Regions from separate parts of the Bradyrhizobium sp. AZCC 2262 genome, predicted to be linked through region 1. Evidence: riboswitches for the same ligand, from Rfam matches in the RefSeq annotation. Region 1 holds a riboswitch; the other holds the start of a gene.
What was found. Region 1 has a riboswitch for cobalamin ahead of V1283_RS25545 (TonB-dependent receptor). Riboswitches for the same ligand answer to the same signal wherever they lie in the genome.
Positions count from the first base shown of each region.

Region 2: another riboswitch for cobalamin. It lies ahead of V1283_RS35530 (TonB-dependent receptor); the one in region 1 lies ahead of V1283_RS25545 (TonB-dependent receptor).

Region 1 covers NZ_JAZHRT010000001.1:5,420,869-5,426,412, forward strand. Annotated here, with positions in the region: gene cobU (bifunctional adenosylcobinamide kinase/adenosylcobinamide-phosphate guanylyltransferase) at 1-306, shown strand, start outside; gene V1283_RS25535 (hypothetical protein) at 306-491, shown strand; gene bluB (5,6-dimethylbenzimidazole synthase) at 491-1,123, shown strand; cobalamin riboswitch at 1,438-1,633, shown strand; gene V1283_RS25545 (TonB-dependent receptor) at 1,742-4,015, shown strand; gene V1283_RS25550 (PepSY domain-containing protein) at 4,018-5,463, shown strand.
Region 2 covers NZ_JAZHRT010000001.1:7,554,432-7,559,975, forward strand. Annotated here, with positions in the region: gene V1283_RS35515 (ABC transporter substrate-binding protein) at 1-652, opposite strand, end outside; gene V1283_RS35520 (ABC transporter ATP-binding protein) at 652-1,434, opposite strand; gene V1283_RS35525 (FecCD family ABC transporter permease) at 1,431-2,474, opposite strand; cobalamin riboswitch at 2,611-2,809, shown strand; gene V1283_RS35530 (TonB-dependent receptor) at 2,924-5,194, shown strand; gene V1283_RS35535 (DUF6925 family protein) at 5,304-5,544, shown strand, end outside.

The DNA.
Region 1 (5,544 bases):
GTGCAGGCGCTGACCGACACGGACGGCGGCGGCGCCCGGCTCGTCGATTGCCTGACGCTGTGGCTGTCAAACCTCCTTCACGCCGGACGCAATTGGTCAGAGGAAGCCGCCCTGTTGACTGCCGCGCTCGGCAGACAACGCAGCCCTGTCATTCTGGTGACCAACGAGGTCGGCCTCGGGATCGTGCCCGACAATGCGCTGGCGCGCAGCTTTCGCGATGCGGCCGGTCTGCTAAACCAGAACGTCGCCGCAGTCGCCGATGAGGTCGAGTTCGTGGTGGCGGGATTGCCGATGAAGGTCAAGTGATGTTTCAGGTCGCGCAACTCCGCAGCATTCTCGCCGATTTGAGGATCGGCATTTCTTTCGCCACGGTTCTTCCCTTCGGTCCGGCCAACGCTTTGGACGATGGCGAGGCTACACGCGCAAAGCTTGCCGAGACCGCCATCCTGCTGATGGCAGCATCCCTCCTTCACTCCAGCCCGCAACTCTGATGGTCGCCTTCGACGATCAATTTCGTCACCAATTGCGCGAGCTCTTCATCTGGCGGCGCGACGTGCGGCGATTCCGAACCGATCCGCTTCCTGATGGCGCGCTTGAGCGGCTCATTGACATCGCCTGCCTGTCGCCATCGGTCGGGCTGAGCCAGCCCTGGCGGTTCGTCATCGTTCAGGACGCGGCAAGACGCAGCGCCGTGGTCGAAGACTACAAGGCCTGCAACGCAGATGCCTTGGCATCGTATTCAGGTGAGCGCGCGACGCAATATGCAACGCTCAAACTCTCTGGCCTAGTGGAGGCGCCGGGACATCTGGCTGTCTTTGCGGACAAGGCGAGTGACATCGGCCACGGCCTTGGACGTATGACGATGACGGAAACGATTGAGTATTCGGTCGTCGCAGCGATCTGCTCGATGTGGCTTGCCGCGCGTGCTGAGGGCTTCGGGCTCGGTTGGGTGTCGATTCTCAACCCGGCTCGCATCCACGCGATCCTCGATGTGCCGGAATCCTGGCGATTCATCGGATATTTCTGCATCGGGTACCCCCAGGCAGAGTTCGATCGACCTGAACTTGAGAGAGCTAACTGGGAATATCGACGGGCGCCGAAGGAATTTACGATTCGACGCTAGTCGCAGGAGCCTTGCATAGAGTCGTGTCAGCGAACATGGGCGGACGACCGCAATACCTGTCTCTCACCCATCAAGGGCGCTTGTGTATCATGACATCTGAATCGCCTCTCCATGGTCGCGGCGCTCGCGCGCGAATAGGTATCCGTGCGTGGTGAGGCAAAATTCGGGTGCGCTCGCAAGCGATAAGCACAAATAACTCCAGCCGAGTTTTGAGTCGGTCGCGTGGTGCATCACGACTTGAATGCGGTGGCGCTCCCGCGTTGGACAGAATGCCGCCCTCTGGGCGTTCGTGGTTGACAGCTCTTTCCAAATAAACTTAGGGTCACTACGATGGTTCTCCTTCGGGCGATCAAAAGGGAATACGGTGCGGGGATCTCCCCAACGCCGTGGCTGTCCCCGCAACTGTAAGTGGTGAGCCTTCGCCAAACGCCACTGGGCCAACAGGCCTGGGAAGGCGGCGACAGGCAACGACCCACGAGCCAGGAGACCTGCCGTCAGTCGTGGTCACACGCGAGCACATTGGGCGGGGTGTCCTGGTGGGTGTTGAGCCGTCGTCTCCTTGAGGCAGCGGCCAGACTGCGTTCGCGGTGACGTGCCACGTTATCGCGAGTAATGTTGATGACCTCCCGTACTATCCTCCCGCCGCGGCACCACCGCGCGTTTCTCAGTTCTATTGCATTCTCCTGCCTTCTTTTGCCCGCCGAAGGCTGGGCACAATCCGGAAAGCCGAGCCAGACGCTCGACCCCGTGGTGGTGCAGCCGTCGGCGACGCCGCCGCGCGCCCGCAGCACCAAACGCGGCACTGCGACGCACAACGCGCGTTCACGCCAGCAGCGCAACGTAGCAGCCAACACCGGCGCACCGGTCGCCACGCCGACCGGTCCTGTCTTCGCCGCGCCGACGCTCAACCTCACCGGCACGAGCACCGCCGGCAGCCGACTCGGCCTGACGCGGCTGCAGACGCCGGCCAGCGTGGAGGTGATCTCGGCGGAAACCATCGCCGAGCGCGGCCAGCAGAATATCCTCGACGCGGTGACGCAAAACGCCACCGGCTTCACGGCAAGCCCCGCACCGGGCAATGGCGGCGTCTCGTTCAATACCCGCGGCTTCACCGGCCTCGGGTCCGTGATGACGTTGTATGACGGCACCCAGCTTTATATCGGCGCCGGCACTGTGACCTTCCCGTTCGACACCTGGTCGACCGAGCGCATCGAGGTGCTGCGCGGCCCTGCGTCGGTGATGTACGGCGCGGGCGCGGTCGGCGGCGCCATCAACGTGGTTTCGAAACTACCGTTGTGGGTCCCTCGCAACCAGGCCGAGCTCTCGCTAGACAGCAACATGACGCGGCGAATTGCGGTGGACAGCGGCGGCCCGGTCAACAAGGACGTCGCTTATCGCATCACCGCCTCCGGCAATATGTCGGACGGCTGGGTCGATCGCGACAACACTTCAAATGTCGCACTTCATGCCGTGGTCCAGATCAGACAGAACGAAGACGTCACCTGGACTCTGTCTACAGATTACGGCGACCGCAACCCGTCGCGCTATTTCGGCACGCCGCTGATCAACGGCAGGCTCGATGAGTCGCTACGCTTCAAAAATTACAACGTCAGCGACAGCCACATCCGCTACCAGGACAGTTGGAATCAGGTGAAGACCGAATGGCAGGTCGCCGATGGCATCTCGATCCAGAACACGCTTTACTATCTGAACTCCAAGCGACACTGGAAGGACGTCGAAAGTTACGCCTATAACCCCGCCACCGGCCTGATCAATCGCAGCAGCGACATCGAGATCTTTCACGATCAGCAGCAGTTCGGCAACCGCATGGATGCGAAATTCCGCGGGCATATCTTTGGCATGGTCAATGAGTTCCTCGCAGGCTTCGACGTCAACAGCATCAATTTCACCCATACCAACAATTCGCCCTTTGGCGGCTCGTCGTCCGTCAACCCGTTCAACTTCGTTCCGGGCATATTCAACAGCCCGAACGCCACGGTTCCCGGCTTTGGCAGCGTGACCAACCAATACGCGCTATTCGCCGAGAACAGGCTGTCGGTCACCGAGCAACTCTCCCTGATTGCCGGCATCCGTCAGGATGGGCCGACAATCACACGCACCGACTATGTCATACCCGGCAACAGCTTCGAAAAATCGTTCTCCTCGACGACCTGGCGTGCGGGTGCGGTCTATACTCCTGTCAAGGACCTGGCTTTCTATGGCCAATATTCCACCTCAGTCGATCCGGTCGGAGGCCTCATCTCGCTGTCATCCGCAAACAAGAATTTCGACCTGGCTACCGGCAAGCAGATCGAGATCGGCGTCAAGCAATCGTTCTGGGGCGGCCGCGGCGAATGGACTCTGGCCGGCTATGAGATCGTGAAGAACAACCTGCTCGCACGCGATCCCAACATTCCATCGCTGACCGTTCAGGTCGGCCAGCAATCGTCGCGCGGTGTCGAGGCATCGGTCGGCCTCCTGCTCGATTACGGTTGGCGAATCGATGCCAACACCGCCTTCCTACGCGCGAAGTATGACGACTTCGTGCAGGCGGTCGGCAACGGAAGCGTGAATTATGCCGGCAACGTGCCTGTCAATGTGCCGCAGAACGTCTCCAACATCTGGGCGACCTGGGCCTTTGCACCGAACTGGTCGGCCAATGCGGGCGTCCAGATCGTCGGCAAGACCTACGCGGACAATGCCAACACCATGACGCGTCCGGCCTACAACATTGTCAATGCCGGCGTGCAGTGGAAGCCCGACCTCAACACCACCGTGTCGTTCCGCGTCTACAATCTTTTCGATGAGGTTTACACGACGTCGGGCGGCACCACTCAGTGGCTGCTCGGCATGCCGCGCACGGCTCAGCTCGCGGTCAACGTGAAGTTCTGAGCGTGGCACGCGGTCTGAAACGAACACTCCGGCGGTGGCTGTATATCGGCCACCGCTGGGTCGGCATCGTCACCTGCCTGTTCTTCGCGATGTGGTTCATTTCCGGCGTGGTGATGATGTATGTCGCCTTTCCCGGCCTTTCCGACAAGGAAAGGCTGGCGGCGCTTCCTCATATTCAGTGGGAGAAGGTGGCGCTATCGCCGGACGACGCGATGAAGGCGGCGGCCGCTACACGCTATCCGCGCGATCTCAGGCTTTCGATGCTCGCCGACGAACCGGTCTATCGGATGACCGCCTGGGACGGAAAACGGCAGGCGATCTCTGCGGCCGATGGCCGCACCATTGTCAACCTGTCCGAACAGCAGGCGCTTGCGGTCGCGCGACACCATCGCGCAAGTAGATCACCTCAGCTCGAAGAGATCATCGATCGCGACCAGTGGAGCGTCACCGCCCGCTACGATCCGCTGCGACCGCTGTATTTGATTACACTCGGGGACGATGCCGGCACCAAACTCTATGTCTCCTCGCGCACCGGCGAGATCGCGCTTGACACCAACCGCACCGAACGCGTCTGGAACTGGCTCGGCTCGATTCCGCACTGGATCTACCCCGCCGTGCTGCGCAAAGACGGACCGTTGTGGCGGCTGGTGGTGCTGTGGATATCCGGCATCTGCCTGATCGTCAGCGTCACCGGCATCTGGATCGGCATCCTGCGCGTGCGGCTGAAGCGGCGCTATGCGAGCGGTAGGATCACGCCATATCGCGGCTGGATGGCATGGCATCACCTCACCGGCCTGATTGCCGGCATCTTCGTGCTGACCTGGATGTTCTCCGGCTGGCTGTCGCTCAATCCCGGCGAATATTTTGCAGGCCGCAACACGACGCCCGAGGTGCTGCAACGCTATGCTGGCCACGATGCGCCGACCATTGCGGCGAAGCTGCCAACACCACAATCTCAAGCGGTCGAAGCGCGCTTCGTCTGGCTCGATGGCAGCCCGATGATGATCGTCGCATCGAGCGACGGCGTGCAAACGCCGCTGGATGCGACATCGGGCGAATCTGCAAAACTGACACAGGATCGCCTCGGAGCTGCCGCGGCGAAATTGCTGCCGCGAGCTCAGATCACAGAGCAACTAATCCTCCGTGAATACGACGCTTATTGGTACGCACATCATCACGACCGCGAATTGCCGGTGCTGCGTGCGATGTTTGATGACGACGCGAAGACGTGGTTTCACATCAGCCCGGTCACGGGCGACATCGTTGGCCGCGTGGACAGCAGCCGGCGCACTTATCGCTGGATGTTCAACGCACTGCACAGTTTCGATTTTCAACTACTGCTGATGTATCGCCCGGCGTGGGACATTGTGGTGTGGCTGCTGTCGATCCTCGGTACCATCGTGTCGGTGAGCGGTGTCGTGATCGGCTGGCGCTATTTGCGCGGCTGAAGCGAATCCGCCCCGCAGATGACTCGACTTTTGCGCTAAGAGCGAGCAGCTACAATGACGCTTGGCTCGCTCACAATCGCT
Region 2 (5,544 bases), 2.1 Mb from region 1:
CCACGATGAAGTCCGGCCTCAGATTCACGATCGCCTCCAGCGACGCAAAGCCGCCGAAGGCAAAACCGAAATCGCCGGCCGCGCTGCGCAGCCCGGTTTCGGCCAGCAGCGAACCGATAAAACTTTCGCTGCCCGCCACCCAGCCGCGCCGCGACAATGGCAGCACGCGATAATGCCGTTCCGAGACCGCGCGACGGGCGCGCGCCAGCGCCGCGTCAAGCCGCGCGATTTCCGCCGCGGCACGATCGGGATGACCTGTGATGTCGCCGGCTTCGCGGATCTGCTGCCGCGCTTCATCGAGGGTTCGCGGCACGGCGAGTTCGGCGAGACGAAGTCCCTTGGCCTTCAACAGCTCCCGCGTCGAGCGCTTGTCGAACGCGCTGGCGACGACGACGTCGGGCCGGATGAGCAGCACGTCCTCGGCTCCTCCTGACAACACCGGGTAGCGGCTGATGTCGCCCGCCTGCGACTGCCAGCCGTCCCGCGAAAACCTGCTCAATCCCAGAATCTGTTCGGGGTCGGCCAGCGTCAGCAGCAATTGGTCGGTGCAGACATTCATCGACACCAGCCGCGGCAGAGTGGCCGATGACGCGGTGCTGCCCGCCAACACAAGCGCGAGCATCGCAACTGGAAACGCCAGCCGCCGTCGCATCAGATATCCGCCCAAGGCACGATTACCGCCTCGCGCTGGAATTCCGCGCGATAGGCCGAGATCCTGAACACGTCAGCCATCACATGCTCGGACAGCGCCTCCACCGGCGCGCCCTGCGACACCAGGCGCCCTTCGCGCAGCACCAGCACGTGGTCGGCAAACCGCGCCGCAAGCCCGAGATCGTGCGTCACGACAATGACGAGCACACCCTTGTCGGCGGTCGCGCGTAAATTCTTCATGACGTCGATCTGGTGCCGCGGGTCGAGCGAGGCGGTCGGCTCGTCGGCCAGGATGGCAGGCGCCTCCACCGCCAGGGCGCGGGCCAGCGCGACGCGGCTGCGCTCGCCGCCGGACAATTCCGTGACGCGGCGGTCGCTGAACTCGATGACGTCGACCGCCTGCATCGCGCGCTGCACCGCCTCCGCATCCCGAGGTGACAACCGCGCCGGATCGGTCGCGCCGTGCGGATAGCGGCCAAGCGCCACGATGTCACGCGCCGGCAGTGGCCAGTGCACCACATGCCCCTGCGGCAGATAGCCGAAGCGTTTTGCGCGCTCGCGCAGCGGCAGCGAAGCCAGCTTGTGGCCGCCGATTTCGATCTCGCCCTCGGACGGGATCAATCCTGCCAGCGCCCGCAGCAGCGTGGTTTTGCCCGCGCCGTTTGGCCCGACCAGCGCCACCAGATGTCCCGGCGACAGTGCGAGCGAGACGTCGTTCAGCACGACGCGGCCGGCGAGCGTTACACCAAGCCCTCGCGCGGTGAGGAGCGCCACCTCGCTCATGCGACGCCTCCGCCGAGCGCGCGGCGTTCGCGCATGATCAGATAGAGGAAGAACGGTACGCCGATGATCGAGGTCAGCACGCCAACCTTGATGTCCGATGTCGAGGGGATGATACGAACCGCGATATCAGCCGCCAGCAGCAGCGCCGAGCCGGTGAGCGCGCTCGGCACCAGCAACCGGCCGGGATCGTGACCGATCAAGGGCCGCATCAGGTGTGGCGCAACGAGCCCGATGAAACCGATGGTGCCGGTGACGGCGACCGCGCCGCCAACGCCGAGCGCCACGCCCGAAATCACGAACAGCCGCAAACGTCCCACATCGACGCCAAGGCTTTGCGCGGTTTCCTCGCCGAGGCTCAGCGCGCGAAAGGCATGGCGCTGGCTGAACAGCATGATCGCGCCGGCAATGATGAACGGAAATGCCAGCATGACATGCTGAAAGCTGCGGTCTTCCAGCGAGCCCAGCAGCCAGAACGCGATCTCCAGCACCACGAACGGATTGCTGGAGAGGTTCATCACCAGCGCGGTCGCAGCGCCCGCAAAGCTCGAAATCGCAAGGCCCGACAGGATGAGGATCAGCAGCCCCGCATTGCGGCCGGCGATCGAAAGCAGCACGAAAACGGACGCGAACGCCGCGATGATCGCCGCGACCGGCAGCGCATAGGAGCGCACGTCGGCCAACCCCAGCGCGATCACCAGCACCGCGCCGAAAGCTGCCGATTGCGGCGCGCCGAACAGCGAGGGCGATGCCAGCGGATTGCGCAACAGGCCCTGCAGCGATGCGCCTGACAGCCCGAGAATGGCGCCGATCGCCAGCGCCAGCAGCGTCCGCGGCAGGCGGATTTCGCGTACGATCACCTGCGACACCTCGCTGCCGCCGCCGAACAGCGCTTCCGCCACCGCAAGCGGCGACAGCCGCACCGGCCCGATGCCGAGCGAAATCAGCACCAGCAGCACAACGAGGACGGCAAGCGCCGCGGTCGCGCCGATCCGCCGGCGCGCGGCATCCTCGTTGCTGATAGTTACGGCCTCAACGCTCATCGATCGTCCTAAAGCAGTTTTGCCCGCCCCGGTACAGGAGCTCAGGCAAGCGTGCCTCATGCGGCAAAAATAGCGCACTCGTCCAGTGAGGACCGCGAGCGCGCCCAAGGCGGATTGACTCGGACTTTGACGAACTTCTACCATAGTTCCCGACGGTTCCCGTTTTGGGGATCAAAAGGGAATGCGGTGCGGGGAAATCCCCCAATTCCGCGGCTGCCCCCGCAACTGTGAGCGGCGAATCCTTCGTCAAAGGCCACTGGGAATCTCGGTCCTGGGAAGGCGACGATGGGTAACGACCCGCGAGCCAGGAGACCTGCCGTCAGCCGTGGTCACACGCGAAGATGTCGGTCGGGGAGTACAGGCATTAGCTTCACCTGGGCTGTTCAAAGCACATGGTGAGACTTGGTTCGCTGTGACGTGCCACTGACGTCATACCGAGGCCTACAACCATGTCTTCCAACATCGAAACCGCGAAGCGGCGCTTCCGGCTTACCTCCAGCTTTCTCATACCCGTCGTATCGCTCGGCGTTTCCGGCGCGCTGGCGCAGCAGGCGCCATCAGAGCAATTGCCGCCGATCGAGGTAACCTCGCCCACCGACCCGAACCGGACCCGCGCCAAACCGACCTACGATGAGGCATCGACCTCGCGCCGCGTCGTGCCGGCGGCTTCGCCGTCGACCGGCACGCAACCCGCAGCCGGGACCGGCTCGAACGTCTCATCGCAAAGTGCTTCGCAAGGCGCTGGCGGAAGCGGCGTCCGGCAATTCTCCGGCATCGTCGGCGCATCGTCGACCGTAATCACGGCGGAGGAGATTTCGCATTCGCCGGCCCAAACGCTGCCCGAGATCATCGCGCAAGTGCCGGGCGTGCAGTTGACCAGCCTGTTTGGCGGCGTGAACGGCGCCAAGACGTCGGTCGATCTGCGCGGGTTTGGCGCGTTCGCCACCGCCAATACCCTCGTCCTCATCAACGGACGCCGGCTCAACGATGTCGACATGGCCCAGGTCGATCTCTCGACCATTCCGCGCGATTCGATCGAGCGCATCGAAATCACGCGCGGCAATAGTGGCGCGGTGCTTTACGGCGACAACGCGGTCGGCGGCGTCATCAATATCGTCCTGAAGAATGGCGTCGGCGGCCCACCCGTTGCCATGCGCGCCGAGGCCGGATACGGCTCCTTCAACCAGCGCATGGCCAATGTCTCCGCGGCGCTGAACTCGGGACCGTGGTCGACGTCGTTTTATGGCAACGGCATCAAATCCGATGGCTACCGGGTCAATAATGCGCTCGACCAACGCAACGGCGTGGGCAACATCAACTACACAACGCCGGACCTCACCGCGTTCCTGACCGTCACCGGCAGCGATCAGAAGCTTGGCTTCCCCGGCGGCAGGTTGGTCGACCCGTCGATCGGCCTGAACGAGTTGGTGACCAACCGCAGGGGCACCAGCACACCATTCGACTACGGGAACCAGCAGACGGCCAGCGTAACGACCGGCTTCACCAAGACCCTGATGAACGGGGTTGATCTCATTGTCGACGGCGGCTACCGGAAAAGGGACACGCAGAGCGGCTTCTTCGGCACGGTGCCGACCATCAGCTTAGCGTCGACCTATAACGATGCCGCCCTGCAGACCTGGTCAATCACGCCGCGCCTGAGCGTCAAGAACACAATCTTCGGGTTGCCCTCAACGATCCTGACCGGCGTCGACTATTACGATTCGACGTTCAACCAGCAACGCGGCGCCTTCAAGGGCGTGCCGCCGATCCATATCTACGACCTCACGCAGCAGTCGCTGGCCGGTTACTGGATGCATACGATCGGCCTGCTTCCGACGACCGACTTCTCCTATGGCGCGCGGGCGCAGAACACGCGCGTCTCGGCGCGGGATCGCTACGACCCCACCGCGCCGTTCGCGTTCGATGCACAGGCCACACCGCTGGACAGCAGCGAGACCAACTACGCGCTTCACATCGGTCTCGAGCATCGATTCACGAACACCTTCTCGGTGTTCGGTCGCGCCGCACAGGCGTTCCGCACCCCAGACGTGGATGAGCGCGTGCTGACGGGCCCGTCATTCGATCCCTTGACGGGCTTATCCTTGTCGCAGAATTTCCAGCTCAAGACCCAGACCTCGCACGACATCGAAGGCGGCTTCCGCGTCAAGACCAACCTGTTCCAGGTGCAGACCAGCGTCTACGCCATGGATCTTGAGAACGAGATCCATTTCAATCCCGTGCTGTTCTACAACGTCAATCTCGATCCCACGCGCCGCTACGGCTCCGAGACCAGCGCCGCGCTGCGCGTCAGCGACACCGTGACGCTCCGCGGTGGCATGGCCTATACGCGCGCTGTCTTCCGCGAGGGTGCGTTCGCGGGCAACGACGTGCCGCTGGTATCGCGCTATACGGGAAGCGGCGGCGTGACCTGGAACATCTGGCAGAACTATCTGGTGTTCGACGCGACCCTGCGCGCCTGGAGCGAGCGCTTCATGGACAACGACCAGGCGAACACCCAGCGGCGTATTCCGGCCGACGCTACCGTCGACCTGAAACTGAGTGGGGCTTACGAACACTTCTTCTGGTCGGTGAGCGTGATCAACCTGTTCGATGCGCAGTACTACGACTATGCCATCGCCAGCACGTTCACGCCGGGCCGCTTCGCGGCCTATCCGCTGCCCGGACGCACCTACATGGTGAGGGCCGGCGCAACGTTCTGACCGGAATGGCCGGTCCGGCTTGTCCTGCCTGACAAGACGGTATTCTCCTTTGGCATTGCCCGCGAGAATGCTTTTTCATGCCTGAATCGCTTCCATTCCGCAGGCCGCGATGATCGCCGCGGCCATCGAGGCCGCGCACCATGATGCCTTTCAGCAGATGATGGCTGCGTGCGGCGATCCCGCAGCCCTTGCGACCAAGCGGCGCGTGGTCGACGCGGTGCTGGCCGGAGAGCCGCCCACGGCGGTGGCCAGTGACCGCCGCGGCCGGATCAGCGTCCGCATTGCGTTGCGGCAGATGAAGTCGCAGGGACATGCGTCAGAGGCGCTCAGCGCCTGGCTCGCGAGCTTCG